2 linked regions of the Aggregicoccus sp. 17bor-14 genome follow. The protein of the gene in region 1 interacts with the protein of each later gene in a pairwise test. Links are inferred from orthologs where the notes say so. Each region holds a gene or a part of one and is shown in the gene's direction. Other genes may lie near its edges. The genes, in order: gyrA and gyrB.

Region 1 (6,910 bases):
AGCCCGCGCGTGCAAGCGCGCGCCGGTCCAGCGTGCCCATCAGCGGGGGCGGGTTGCCGATGAGCGCCACGCGCTCGCAGAAGGCCTCCTCGCCGCCCACCAGGAGCGGGAGGTGGGGACGGGGGGCGCGTCCCTGGAACAGCCCGGGGAAGCCGCCGTAGTGGTCCAGGTGGCCGTGGCTGAGCACGGCGGCGTCGAGCAGCGCCGGGTCCACCTCCAGCATCGCGAGGTTGTTGGCGAGCACCTCGGGCGAGTAGCCGAAGTCCACCAGCACCCGCCGCACCTGCGCGCCCTTCTGCGACTCCGCGAGCAGGCTGAGCCCGAACTCCGCCATCATCGCATGCGCGGACATGCGCCCGTGGTCGAGCTTCCCGGTGATGCGCTCCACGCGCAGCCCCGGCAGCCGGGCGTCCTCGAGGAAGGGGCCGAAGGTGGCGTTGTCCACGAGCACCTGCAGGCTGAGCCGGTCCACCCGGGGCACGGCGAGCGCCGGCCGCGCTGCGTACGCCAGCGCCGAGGCCAGCGTGCCCTGCAGCAGCGCACGGCGGGAGAGACCAGCGGACTGAGGAGCGAGAGCCATCGCGCACCACCCTTGGGCCGCGGAAGGCGGCGCAGCGCACGCTACGCAGGGTGCGCAGGCGGGGGCACCTGCACTCCAGGCGCGGTGTCCGCTGCCGCCCCTTCGCGCCGCGCCCGGGCGGTGTACGGCCGACACGGAGCAGCGAGCCGTGCGATGGGGATCCCGGGATGCAAGCGCAGCACGGGCCGGCCGTACGCTACAGGCGGACGGTGAAACACAGCGTCCACTGACCTAAGGTCTCGCCCATGGCCCAGCGCTCCTCCCGTAAGCAGCCCGCGGCAAGAAAGTCCCCTGCGGCGCAGCCCGCCGCGAAGAAGACCGGCGCGGCTCGCGTCACTCCGAAGCCGGCCGCTGCGAAGCCTGCTCCTGCGAAGCGCGCCGCCGCGACGTCGCGCGGTGCTGCAACGACGACCCCCGTGAAGGCGACTGCGGCCGTGAAGCCCACGATGCCCCCCGCGCCCGCCGCGCGCCCCGGCGCCGCCCTGCCCCCCGTGGACGCGGAGCCCCTGCCTGCGCTGCCCGCCGGGGAGCAGGAGGCGCGCACGCTCCCCTTCGAGCTGGACCCGCGCAAGCTCGAGGAGGGCCTCAAGAGCCTGCAGGGCGAGCTGGTGCACTGGGCGAACAAGGGCCGCTACACGCGCGTGCGCTTCAAGTTCCGCGGCAAGCAGCTGCTGCCGGACCTGCCGCTCGCCGCGGTGGTGGCCGCAGAGGGGCTGACCTTCTACTGGGGCGGCATCCTGCGCGCGCTGCTCTTCAACGTGGCGGGCAAGAGCGTGCTCTCGGTGGAGCTGGTGAACGACGCGGACAAGCGCGTGCAGGCCGGCAAGGAGGCGCTGCTCTCCGGCGACGTGGACGTGGCGCTCGCGCGCTTCCGCGAGGCGCTCGCCATGGACCGCGACCATGCCGCGGCGCACCTGCAGCTGGGTGTCTGCTATCGGCTGCAGGGCCAGAAGGACCTGGCCATCGCGGCGCTGGAGAAGGCCCGCCAGAAGGACCCCGAGGGCGCCGTGGGAGCCGAGGCCGAACGCCTGCTCTCGGGGCTGCGCCGGGCCTCCTGAGCGGCCTGCCCGGGACCCCCTTCAGGACCCCCTCGCAGACCCCTGGACGGGCCCCTCCCGGGCCCCCGGGAGACCCCTTCCGGAGCCCTGGTTTTTGCCCCCTCTTTTCGCCCCTTTGGCAGGCCCGTCCGGAGCAGGCGGGCAGGCGCGCCAAAAAGGGGCGCTCTAGAGAGTTGACGCAGGGAAATCCGGGGGTTACGAAACCTCCTCCAACGGGTCGGTGATCGCCCAGCAGGCCGGTCCCGCACCCCATTCCGCCCTACCCAAGAGCTCATGGCCGACGACACCACTGACAAGCCGGCAGCGACCCCCGTGCCCCCGCCTCCGGGCAGCGCCGGGGAACTCATCCCCGTGAACATCGAAGACGAGATGCGCCGCTCGTATCTCGACTACTCGATGTCCGTCATCATCGGCCGCGCGCTGCCGGACGTGCGCGACGGCCTCAAGCCCGTTCACCGCCGCATCCTGTACGCGATGAACGACCTGGGGAACACGCACAACCGCGCCTACAAGAAGAGCGCGCGCGTGGTCGGCGACGTCATCGGCAAGTACCACCCGCACGGCGACACCGCGGTGTACGACGCGATGGTGCGCCTCGCGCAGGAGTGGAGCCTTCGCTACCTGCTGGTGGACGGCCAGGGTAACTTCGGCAGCGTGGACGGCGATAGTCCCGCGGCCATGCGCTACACGGAAGTGCGCATGGACCGGCTCGCCGAGGAGCTGATCGCCGACCTCGACAAGCAGACGGTGGACTTCGGGCCCAACTACGACGACTCGCTCGAAGAGCCGCTCGTCATGCCCAGCAAGTTCCCGAACCTGCTCGTCAACGGGAGCAGCGGCATCGCGGTGGGCATGACCACGAACATCCCGCCCCACAACATGGGCGAGGTGATCGACGGCACGCTGCACCTCATCGACAACCCCAAGTGCACCATCCCGGAGCTGATGCAGTTCATCCCGGGCCCGGACTTCCCCACCGCCGCCTTCGTCACGGGCCGCGAGGGCATCCGCCGCGCCTACGAGACCGGCCGCGGGCAGATCACCCTGCGCGCGCGCACCGAGATCGAGACCTCCAAGAAGGGTGACCGCGAGGCGATCATCATCACGGAGATCCCCTACCAGGTGAACAAGGCGCGCCTCATCGAGAAGATCGCCGACCTGGTGCGCGAGAAGAAGCTCGAGGGCATCAGCGACATCCGCGACGAGAGCGACCGCCAGGGCATGCGCATCGTGGTGGAGCTCAAGCGCGACGCCATCAGCGGCGTGGTGCTCAACAACCTCTTCGCCAACACCCCGCTGGAGACGACCTTCGGCGCGGTGATGCTCGCCATCGACGGCGGCCAGCCGCGCACGCTCACGCTCAAGGAGATCCTCGAGCGCTTCGTGTCGCACCGCCGCGACGTGGTCACCCGCCGCAGCCGCTTCGAGCTGCGCAAGGCGGAGGCCCGCATGCACATCGTCGAGGGCCTGCTCGTCGCGCAGGACCTCATCGACCTGGTGGTGAGCCTCATCCGCGCCAGCCGCGACCCGGACGAGGCGCGCTGGGGCCTGATGAACATCCTCAACCCCGCGCTCTACGAGCACCCGAAGTTCGTGAACCTGCCGCGCATCGACTACGCGCAGGCGCGCGCGCAGATGGAGAAGCTGGTCTCGCGGGCGCGCGACGTGGAGCCCAACTACGCGGGCCTCGCGCACAAGTACGAGGGCGCGGGCTTCAGCGAGATCCAGGCGCAGAACATCCTCGACATGCGCCTGCAGCGCCTCACCGGCCTGCAGCGCGAGGAGCTGTTCAAGGAGCTCATCGACCTCATCCGCGAGATCATCCGGCTCAAGGACATCCTCGCCAACGAGAGCAGCCTGCTCAACGTCATCAAGGCCGAGCTGCGCGAGATCCGCGAGCGCTACGCGGACAAGCGCCGCACCGAGCTGGTGGGCGAGACGGACGAGCTCACCAGCGAGGACCTCATCGCCGAAGAGGACATGGTGGTGACGCTGAGCCACACCGGGTACGTGAAGCGCTCGGCGCTCACCGAGTACCGGGCGCAGAAGCGCGGCGGGCGCGGCAAGACGGGCGCCACCACGAAGGAAGACGACTTCGTCACCGACCTCTTCGTGGCCAGCACCCACGCGTACATCATGCCCATCACCACCAAGGGCAAGCTGTACTGGCTGAAAGTCCACCAGATCCCGGCGGCGGGGCGCGCCGCGCGCGGCAAGGCGATCGTGAACCTGGTGCAGCTGGGCCAGGACGAGAAGCTCGCGCAGGTGCTCGTCACGCGCGAGTTCACGGACAACCAGTTCGTGTTCTTCGTCACCAAGCGCGGCGTGGTGAAGCGCACCGACCTCACGGCGTTCTCCAACGTGCGCACCAGCGGCATCATCGCGCTGGGCATCGAGGAGGGTGACGAGCTGGTGGCGGTGAAGATCACCGACGGCACCAAGGACGTGCTGCTCTCCACCGCGAGCGGCATGAGCATCCGCTTCGCCGAGGAGGAGGTGCGCTCCATGGGCCGACAGGCCTACGGCGTGAAGGGCATCACCCTGGACGAGGGCGACGAGGTGGTGGGCGCGGACGTGGTGGAGAAGGGAACCACCATCCTCACCGTCACCGAGAACGGCTACGGCAAGCGCACGCTCGAGGAGGAGTACCGGGTGCAGGGCCGCGGCGGCAAGGGCATCATCGACATCAAGACCACCGAGCGGAACGGCAAGGTGGTGGGCCTCGTGCAGGTGCGCGACGAGGACGAGGTGATGCTCGTCACCAACGGCGGCATGCTCATCCGCATGAAGGCCAAGGAGATCTCGGTCATCGGCCGCAACACGCAGGGCGTGCGGCTCATCTCGCTCGAGAGCGAGGACGAGAAGGTGACCGGCATCTCCAAGCTGCCCGAGTCCAGCGCGGACGCCGAGGGCGAGGAGGGCAGCGGCGAGGAACTCCTCACGCCGGGCGCCGCGTCCGCCTCGGCCGATGAGGCCTCCCCGCTCGACGCCGTGCAGGCCGAGCCGGGCGACGAGCCCGAGCCCGGCGCCGAGGGCTGAGCGCGTCCTCCCTCTCCCCCTGGGAGAGGGAGCGCCGGCCGTGCAGGCGAGCCCCCCTCGCCTTGCGTGAGGCCCGGGAGCTGGACGACGCTCCCGGGCCTCCATGGCCGCCACCGCCCCCTCCTGTTCGAGCCACCCGGCGCCTGCCGGCTGGCGCTGCCCCCACTGCGAGCTGCCGCTGTGCGCGCGCTGCGTTGCCTCGAAGCAGGCGCAGACGGTGCGCTACGCGGTGTGCGTGCGCTGCGGCGGGGTGGCCGAGCCGCTGCAGCTGCTGCGCGCCGCACACCCCTACGCCGCTCGCCTGCGGCACGCGTGGCGCTACCCGCTCACGCGCGAGGGGCTGGTGGTGATGGCGCTCTCCGGGCTCGTCGTGTGGGTCATCTCGCACGCGGGGAACCTGGGCTCCGTGCTGGCGGTGGGCGTGGTGTGGTCCTACGTCTTCACGCTCATCCTGCGCAGCGCGCAGGGCGACGACAGCCTGGACCCGCCGGACTTCAGCGGCGTGCTGGACCTGGTGGGGCCGGCGGTGCGCGGGGTGCTCTCCAGCGCGGTGCTGTGGCTGCCCGCGCTGCTGTACCTGCTGCTCGCGGCGCCGGCCCCGCAGCGCGGTGCGACGCTCGAGTCGGCGGTTCCGGACGCGCGCGGCCAGGTCGAGCTGCCCTCCAGCGCGGACGTGGATCCGCTCGTGGACCAGCAGGTCGCGCGGGTGCGCGAGGCGAGCGAGCGCGCGCAGGCGCATGAGGACGCGGTCGACTCGACCCTCGAGGACGGCGAGGGCGACGAGGCCGCGCCGCCCACCCCGCGCGCACACGTGCCCGCGCCCCGGCCCACCGCCGCGCTGCAGGAGGCGCTGACGCCGCCCTCCGGGGTGTCCCTCGCCACGCGCGCGGTGCATGACCCCGTCGTCTGGCTCCTGGTGCTGCTGGGGCTGCTCTGGCTTCCGGCCTCGGTGGCGTCCGCCGCGGCCGGCACGCCGATGCTGCAGGTGCTCAACCCGCTGCAGGCCCTGCGCTTCGCGCGCTGCATCCCCCGCGACTACGCGCTCGCCGCGGCGGCCACCGCGCTCGTCCTGCTCGTGGGCGGCGGGGTGCAGCTGGTAGGCGCGGGGCTGGCGATGGTGCCCGTGGTGGGCGCCATCCTCGCCTGCGCGCTCGCCACCTATGCGCCGCTGGTGTTGGGGCGCGTGCTGGGCCTCTTGCTCTACGTGCGCGGCGCGGACCTGGGCCTGATGCGCCCCGAGGATGCGTACGAGGCGGTGACGCCCGTGGGCGAGCCGCAGGGGCAGCTGCCCGAGGCGCTCGCGCAGCCGGAGCACGTGCAGCGCCGCCGCGCGGCGGTGGAGCTGGACGCGGCGCAGGCCTCGCCGCCGCCCGCGGCCCCGCGCGCTCCCGCTCCGCCACGGGTGATGGGGGCGTCGGGCCTCGAGGCCGCGGCGTCCGGCGCGAGCACCGTGCTCGCGCAGGAGGGCGGCGCGGAGGTGGCGGCGCCGGTCTCGGCCGCGGAGGCGCTGCGGGCGGCGGTGAGCATGGGGGCGCTCGCGCGCGCGCTGCAGCTCTACCCCGAGGCCGTGCGCGAGCCGGCGGCCGCGCTGCCGGCGGACTGCCACTACGCGGTGGGGCGCCAGGCGGCGGTGCAGGGACAGTACCCGCTCGCGGTGCAGGCGCTGCGCGCGGCGTGCGCGGCCGAGCCCGCGGGACCGCTCGCGCCGCAGGCGCTGGTGATGATGGCGCGCGTGCTGGGCGAGCGCATGGGCGACGCAGCGGGCGCCCAGCGCGTCTACGCGCACGTGCTGCAGCACTACCCGGCGAGCGAGGCGGCCCGCTTCGCCAAGAGCCGCCTGGGCCCTTGAGCGCCCAGGGCAGGCAGGCAGGCGGCCCTACCGGGCACGCTGCAATGAGCGGGGCTGCCCGGACGTACAGGGGGGCATGAACGTCACCGGTCCGAGGGGCTTCGGCAGCAAGCTGTTCTCGTACGTCCGCGACCCGCACGTCGCGCTGTGGCGCAAGCTGGTCGGTGTGCTCGCGCTGCTCTACCTGCTCTCGCCGGTGGACGCGGTGCCGGACTTCATCCCGGTGCTGGGCTGGCTGGACGACCTCGGGGTGCTGAGCGCCGCGGCGCTCTTCATCGCCCGCGAGGTGAGCCGCTACGTGCCCGGTCCGCGCTCCACGCAGCAGAAGCAGGGCGCGGTGGAGGACGCCGAGTTCGAGGACGTGCCGCGGCCGGTGGGCTCGCG
Region 2 (6,699 bases), on another replicon or contig:
GGCCTGGGCCTCGGGCTCTATCTCGCGCGCCGCTCGGTGCGCGCCCACGGCGGCGAGCTGCGCGCGGAGGCCCGTCCCGGCGCCGGCGCGCGCTTCGTGCTCGAGCTGCCGCTCGCCGCGCTCGAGGGCTTCTCGCCCTCCCCCGGCGGCTCGCGCAGTGGCTCTGGAGGTCTGCACTGATGGCCCGCTCCCTGATGGTCGTGGACGACGACGCGGACCTGCGCGAGACCCTGCAGGAGGTGCTGAGCGACGCGGGCTTCGAGGTGCAGGGCGCGCGCGACGGCGCCCACGCGCTCGAGCTGCTGCGCACGCGCGAGCGGCTGCCGGACCTGCTGCTGCTGGACATGATGATGCCGGTGATGGACGGGCGCAGCTTCCTGCGCGCCGCGCACGCGGACGCCACGTACGCCGGCCTCAAGGTGGTCATCTTCAGCGCCTCGGTGGACGTGGAGCGCACGGCGAAGGAGCTGGGCGCCTCCGGCTACCTGCGCAAGCCGGTGAGCGTGGAGGGGCTGCTGGACCTCGTGGAGCGGCAGCTCGTCGACAGGGCCTGAAGACCGGGCCTGAGGCTGCGCTGGCGCCGGGCGCGCGCCGGCAGTACCTCTAGCCCTACCGCATGGACGCCCGCTTCTTCGCCTACGACCCGCGCCGCACCCGGCTCCTCCTCTTCCTCGGCGCCTGTGCGCTCGCGGTGCTGTGCGCCGCCTCGCTCGCGGCGGCGCGCGCCGGCGGCGGCCGCCCGGCGCTCGTGCGCGCGGGCTTGAGCGCAGGCCTGCTCCTGCTCTTCCTCCTCGCGCGCTTCCGGCTGCGGCCGCGCGCGGGTTGGGGCGTGGTGCTGGCCACGCGCGGGGTGAGCGTGGCGCGCCCCTTCGCCGCCGAGCCGGTGGCGCTCGCGTGGGGGCAGATCGCGCGCGTGCGGCGCACCGGCCGTAGGGGCGGCGTGCTCGCGCTGTGGCTGCAGGGCGAGGGCGCGGAAGGGGCCGGAAGCGTGCGGGTGAGCCGCCAGCTCTTCGCGGACGCGGCCCACTTCGAGGCGCTCGCCCAGGCGCTCGAGGAGCGCGTCCCGACCCCGGCGTACGACGCCTGAAATGGCGGTCCGGAGGGCCCCCGCCGCGCCCGCCTGCCGGGCAGGCGGTCTGGAGCCTCTTTCCCGAATGTTTCTGCAGCTTTGCGCGGGCTCGTTAAGCTTGTCCGTTCTGTTGTGACCCCCGGCCTTCGGTGATAGTCAGGAGGGCCGTCAAAGCACCGTTTCCCAAGGACATTTTCGCATGGAAAAGACCCCCGCCACCGGCACCGCTGCGGCTGCACCCAACGTGCCCAACCCCGCGGAGTACGGGGCCGAGAGCATCACCAAGCTCGAGGGGCGCGAGGCGGTGCGCAAGCGCCCGGGCATGTACATCGGCGACACCATGACCTACGGGCTGCACAAGCTCGTGTACGAGGTCGTGGACAACTCGGTGGACGAGGCGCTCGCGGGCCACTGCACCGACATCGAGGTCGTCATCCACGTGGATGGCTCCCTGAGCGTGCAGGACAACGGCCGCGGCATCCCGGTGGGGCCGCACCCCGACCCCAAGTTCAAGGAGAAGGACACGGTCGACGTGGTCCTCACCGAGCTGCACGCGGGGAGCAAGTTCGGCAACGGCGCGTACAAGGTCTCCGGCGGCCTGCACGGCGTGGGCGTGACCTGCGTGAACTTCCTCAGCGAGTGGATGAAGGTGCGCATCCAGCGCAACGGCCGCGTGTACGAGCAGGCCTACGAGCGCGGCATCCCCCCCGGCAAGGTGCAGGAGGTGGGCGTCACCGACAAGCGCGGGACCTTCATCCACTTCAAGCCCGACACCCAGGTGATGGAGACGGTCGACTTCAACTTCGACACGCTCAGCCAGCGCCTGCGCGAGCTCGCGTTCCTGAATGCGGGGCTGCACATCGTCGTGCGCGACGAGCGGACGAACAAGGAGCACGACTTCAAGTTCGACGGCGGCATCGTCTCGTTCGTGGAGTACCTGAACAAGGCGAAGCAGGCGCTGCACGAGCGGCCCATCTACATCCAGGCCGAGAAGGACGGCGTCTCGCTCGAGATCGCCATGCAGTGGAACGACGGCTACGACGAGCGCATCTACACCTTCGCCAACAACATCAACACCCACGAGGGCGGCAGCCACCTGTCCGGCTTCAAGTCCGCCCTCACCCGCACGCTCAACAGCTACGCGGAGAAGGGCGGGCTCTGGAAGGACCTCAAGGAGACCCCCACGGGTGAGGACGCGCGCGAGGGGCTCGCCGCCGTCATCAGCGTGAAGATCCCGAACCCCCAGTTCGAGGGCCAGACCAAGACCAAGCTGGGCAACAGCGAGGTGAAGGGCCTGGTGGAGCAGATGGTGAACGACCAGCTCGCGACCTTCCTCGAGGAGACGCCGCTCATCGCCAAGAAGGTGGTGGCGAAGATCGGCGACGCGTGCCGCGCCCGCATGGCGGCGCGCAAGGCGCGCGAGACCGTGCGCCGCAAGGGCATCCTCGAGGGCGGCGGCCTGCCCGGAAAGCTCGCGGACTGCCAGAGCCGCGACCCCAGCGAGAGCGAGCTCTACATCGTCGAGGGTGACTCGGCAGGTGGCTCCGCGAAGCAGGGCCGCGACCGGCGCAACCAGGCGATCCTCCCGCTGCGCGGCAAGATCCTCAACGTGGAGAAGGCCCGCTTCGAGAAGATGCTCACCAGCGCGGAGATCGTGACGCTGATCACGGCGCTGGGCACGGGCATCGGGCGCGAGGACTACAACCCGGAGAAGGCGCGCTACCACCGCATCATCCTGATGACGGACGCAGACGTGGACGGCAGCCACATCCGCACGCTGCTGCTCACCTTCTTCTACCGGCAGATGCCGGAGCTCATCCAGAACGGCTACCTCTACATCGCGCAGCCGCCGCTCTACAAAGTCACGCGCAACAAGAAGGACATGTACGTGAAGGACGAGCGCGGCCTGAACGAGTACCTGCTGCGCATCGCCGCGCAGCACTCCACCGTGAGCACGCCGCTGGGCGAGGTCACGGGGGATGCGCTCAAGGAGCTCTTGCAGAAGGTCATCACCTACGAGGAGCGGCTGGAGAAGTTCGCCCAGCGGCGCGACCCGCGCGTCATCGACGCGCTGGTGCAGAGCGCCCGCATCGACGCCGCCACGCTCGCGGACACCGAGGCGCTCAACGCCGAGGTGGAGAAGATGCACGCCTACTTCGCCGCGCACTACCCGGACGTGCTCGCCCAGCTCAAGGTGTTCCGCAAGGACGACCCCGAGCACCAGGCGAAGAAGCTCGTGCTGCGCACCGAGGTCGGCGGCGTGCTGCGCGAAACCGTGCTCGACCACGCCTTCCTCGCGAGCCCCGAGTACGGCGAGCTCAAGGCGCTGCGCGACGCGTTCCGCGGCCTCGGCCTGCCGCCCTACACCGTGAAGCTCGAGGGCGGCGACGTGGTGTGCACCACGGTGCAGCAGGTGCTCGCGGCGGTGCGCAAGGACGCGCAGCGCGGCCTGGGCATCCAGCGCTACAAGGGTCTGGGCGAGATGAACCCCGAGCAGCTGTGGGAGACCACCATGGACCCCGCGCGCCGCACCCTCCTGCAGGTGCGCGTGGAGGACGCGGTGGAGAGCGACGAGATCTTCAGCCTGCTCATGGGCGAGGCCGTGGAGCCCCGCCGCGAGTTCATCGAGAAGAACGCGCTCGACGTGCAGAACCTCGACATCTGAGGCGCTAGTGCGCCGCCGCGGCCGCCTCTTCGGCCGCGGCGCCCGCCGCCGCGCCGCCCAGCGCGAGCGTGCGCTGCAGCAGCCGGGTGTGGCGCTGCAGGTACAGCTCGCGGGCGCGGTGCCAGGCCTGCGAGTCGGCGGCGAGGCGGCCCAGCTGCTCGAGCCCCTCCCACGCGGCGCGCAGGTCCTCGCGCAGGGAGTCCAGCTCCGCGCGCGTCGCCTGCCAGCTGTTGGCCTCGCTGCCGGGGGTGCCCAGCTCCAGCCGGTCGATCTCCGCCTCGAGGTAGCGCAGGTCCTGCGCCTGGCGCTGGGTGTACTGCGCGTGTAGCTGGGTGAGCTGAGTCTGCTCCACGGTGTGGCTCCCTGGGCGCGCACGGGTGGCCTGGCGCTGCGCGGCGCGTCCCCACTGCGGAGGAGCATGGGTCCTCACGCCCCTTCGTGCATGGGACCCGGGTCGGACTCCCGGCCGGCGGGTGAGCTGCTGGACGCTTCAGGCGTAGCGCACGCGCTCGGCGGGCAGCAGGCGCTGTGCGCTGTGAGACAGGGCCTCGAGTGCGCGCTCGAAGTCGCGGCGGGTCCGGGCCCACTCCCGGTCCTCGCTGCGCAGCATCCGCTCCAGCAGCCGCCAGGTGGCGTGCAGCTCGCAGCGCAGCCACGCGAGCGACAGCCCCAGCGCGGCGCTCGGGTGGGGCGAGCGCGCCACCTCCGCCTCGGCGCGCGCGTAGCCGTCCTCGAGCGCGCGCAGGTGGGCCTCGGCGCGGAAGGCGAGGTCCTGGCGCAGCAGCTGCAGCCGCTCGTGCACCTCCAGCCGCGCGCGCAGGAGCGCCGAGCGCGCCCCTTCCGCGTGCGCGTGCAGGGAGTCCTCGGGGGTGAAGGGCTGGCCCGCGGCGCGCCCGTCACGCCGGTGCAGCGCCTGCACCCAGCCCCCGAGCGCCTCCCAGCGGGCGCGCGCCCAGGCGAGCTCGGGTACGTCCTCTGCCCCGCCGGCGAGCTGCAGCGAGCGCTCCAGCTCCGCCAGCTCGTCGTCGGCCGCCCTCAGCTCCGCCTCCAGGCGCCCGACGTAGCCCGTCTCTGCTGCCCCTGTGCTGTGCCGTAGCTCGCCCATGGCCACGTGCCCTCGCCGCACGCCCCCGCCCGCCTCCTCTAGAGATGGGAAGGGGCGCGCGCCGGGCCCATGGCACCCTGGTCTCACGCGCGGTGCAGCATCGCGAGAGGCGGCCAGTCGGTGGCGCGGGAGGGCGCTCGACTGGCGCCCCGCCCGCTACGGCGCGCGCTCGCCGCCCTCCGTGCGGCGCCGGCGCCGCAGCGCCCGCAGCGCGAGCAGGAGCAGCGGCGAGGCGAGTCCCGGAGCGCTCGCCTCGCTGCAGCCGCAGCCCTGCGCCTCCACCCGCGCGCTGCGCACCTCCTGCGCGAGCGGCGCGGAGGTGCTGGGCAGGTAGCGCTCCGCGCCCGCGTAGGCGGCCACGAGCGAGTGGGTGCCCGCGCCGAGCAGGCTCGCCTCCAGCGTGGCCACGCCCGCCGCATCCAGTGCGGCGCTGCCCAGCACGCGCTCGCCCTCGCGGAAGGTGACGAGGCCCGTGGGGGTGCCCGCGGCCCCGCTCGAGGTCACGGTGGCGCTGAGGCGCGCCGGGGTGTCCAGGTCCACCGGGCCCGCCGAGGCGAGCGCGGTCTGCGTCTGCGCAGGCGACACCTTCAGCGCGAGCGCAGGGGCCTCCGCGCCGCTGAAGTGCGCGTCCCCCGAGTACACCGCGCGCAGGCTGTAGGCGCCCGGCTCGAGGGAGGGCGCCACGAGGCTCGCCCCGCGCGCGCTCACGGGCGCCACACCCAGCGCACGCTCGGGGCCCGCGCCCTGCGTCGCGAAGAAGGCCACGCTGCCGGTGGGCTCGCCGCTCGCCACCGCGAGCCGCGCGGTGAGGGTGAGGCTCTGCCCGTACGCGGCCGGGCTCGGCGTGGCGGAGAGCTGCGCGGTGGTGTCCTGGTAGTCCGCGGGGCGCACCACCTCGAGCGTGTAGCTGCGCTCCGCCGCGCAGCGGTGCGCATCCGTGGCGCCCACGCGGAAGAGGAAGGTGCCCGGCTGGGTGGGCAGGCCCTTCAGCCGCCCGTCCACCAGCCCGAGCCCGATGGGCAGCGTGCCCATCAGCTGCAGTGTGCTGGGGGCCTGGGCGCCCGTGTGGCTGAAGAGGGGGCCCTCGTAGGGCTCGCCCGCGGTGGCGCCCGGCACGCTGTCCGGGTCCACCGAGGTGGCGGGGCAGGGCACGCTGAGCACCAGGCTCCGCTGCACGCTGCAGCCGTTGTCGTCCGTGCCGGTGAGGGTGAGGGGGAAGTCGCCGCCCTCGGTGGGCGTACCCTCGAGCACGCCGCCCGAGGCCTGCATGCCGCGCGGCAGCGCGCCGGTGAGGCTGAGCTGCGCGCGGCCCAGCCCGCCGCGCAGCGCGAGCTCCACGGGGCCGTACGCCGTCTCCAGCGCGGCCGGGGCGAGCGCCGCGGGCTCGAGCGTGCATGCGGCCGCGCCCAGGCCGTCCAGGCGGTTGTTGCCGTAGCTGCCGAGGCTGCCCTCACCCGCGAGGCGCGTCGGAGCAAGGCTGCTGCCGAGCGCGGTGGCGCGCGAGAGCCGCACCTGCGCGCTCGCACCCCGCAGGCCCACGGCCTCCAGGGCGAGGGCGTTGTGGCTCAGCTGCGCGCGCTCCACGTTGAGCTCCGCGCTCGCGCCCGCACCCGAGGCGCGCACCCCCAGGCCCGCGCCCGCGTTGCCGGAGGCCGTCACGTCGTACGCGGTGGCGCGCCCGCCCGCCTCCACCACGAGGCCCTGGCTGCCGCGCTGCAGGCTCGCGCGCTCGAGGAAGGCCACCGCGCTGCCCGAGAGGCTGCCCACGCGCAGGCCCGCGCCCGCGTTGTCCGCGCTGCTCACGTTGCGCAGCAGCAGCTGCCCGCCCGCGTCCGGCGTGAAGCGCAGCCCGTCCCCGGT

What was found.
Region 2: the proteins of gyrA (region 1) and gyrB interact in binary tests that used the Escherichia coli proteins (3 or more experiments, as listed by UniProt). The link is inferred for Aggregicoccus sp. 17bor-14 from one-to-one orthologs.

What each region holds. Positions count from the first base shown.
Region 1 is NZ_VJZZ01000005.1:332,142-339,051, reverse strand. Bases 1,586-4,877 are described here. They hold gyrA (DNA gyrase subunit A), read left to right. Parts: upstream 1,586-1,911; coding sequence 1,912-4,677; downstream 4,678-4,877. Other genes in these bases: FGE12_RS12410 (hypothetical protein), read left to right, coding at 4,781-4,877; FGE12_RS12420 (tetratricopeptide repeat protein), read left to right, coding at 1,586-1,638. In the rest of the region: FGE12_RS12425 (MBL fold metallo-hydrolase), read right to left, coding at 1-580; more of FGE12_RS12420, read left to right, coding at 997-1,585; more of FGE12_RS12410, read left to right, coding at 4,878-6,526; FGE12_RS12405 (YkvA family protein), read left to right, coding at 6,603-6,910. UniProt on the Escherichia coli protein: A type II topoisomerase that negatively supercoils closed circular double-stranded (ds) DNA in an ATP-dependent manner to maintain chromosomes in an underwound state.
Region 2 is NZ_VJZZ01000013.1:40,053-46,751, reverse strand. The notes cover bases 921-4,001. They hold gyrB (DNA topoisomerase (ATP-hydrolyzing) subunit B), read left to right. Parts: upstream 921-1,268; coding sequence 1,269-3,734; downstream 3,735-4,001. Other genes in these bases: FGE12_RS22725 (hypothetical protein), read right to left, coding at 3,739-4,001; FGE12_RS22735 (hypothetical protein), read left to right, coding at 921-1,087. Outside these bases: FGE12_RS22745 (ATP-binding protein), read left to right, coding at 1-180; FGE12_RS22740 (response regulator), read left to right, coding at 180-554; more of FGE12_RS22735, read left to right, coding at 617-920; more of FGE12_RS22725, read right to left, coding at 4,002-4,086; FGE12_RS22720 (hypothetical protein), read right to left, coding at 4,225-4,860; FGE12_RS22715 (Ig-like domain-containing protein), read right to left, coding at 4,996-6,699. UniProt on the Escherichia coli protein: DNA gyrase negatively supercoils closed circular double-stranded DNA in an ATP-dependent manner to maintain chromosomes in an underwound state.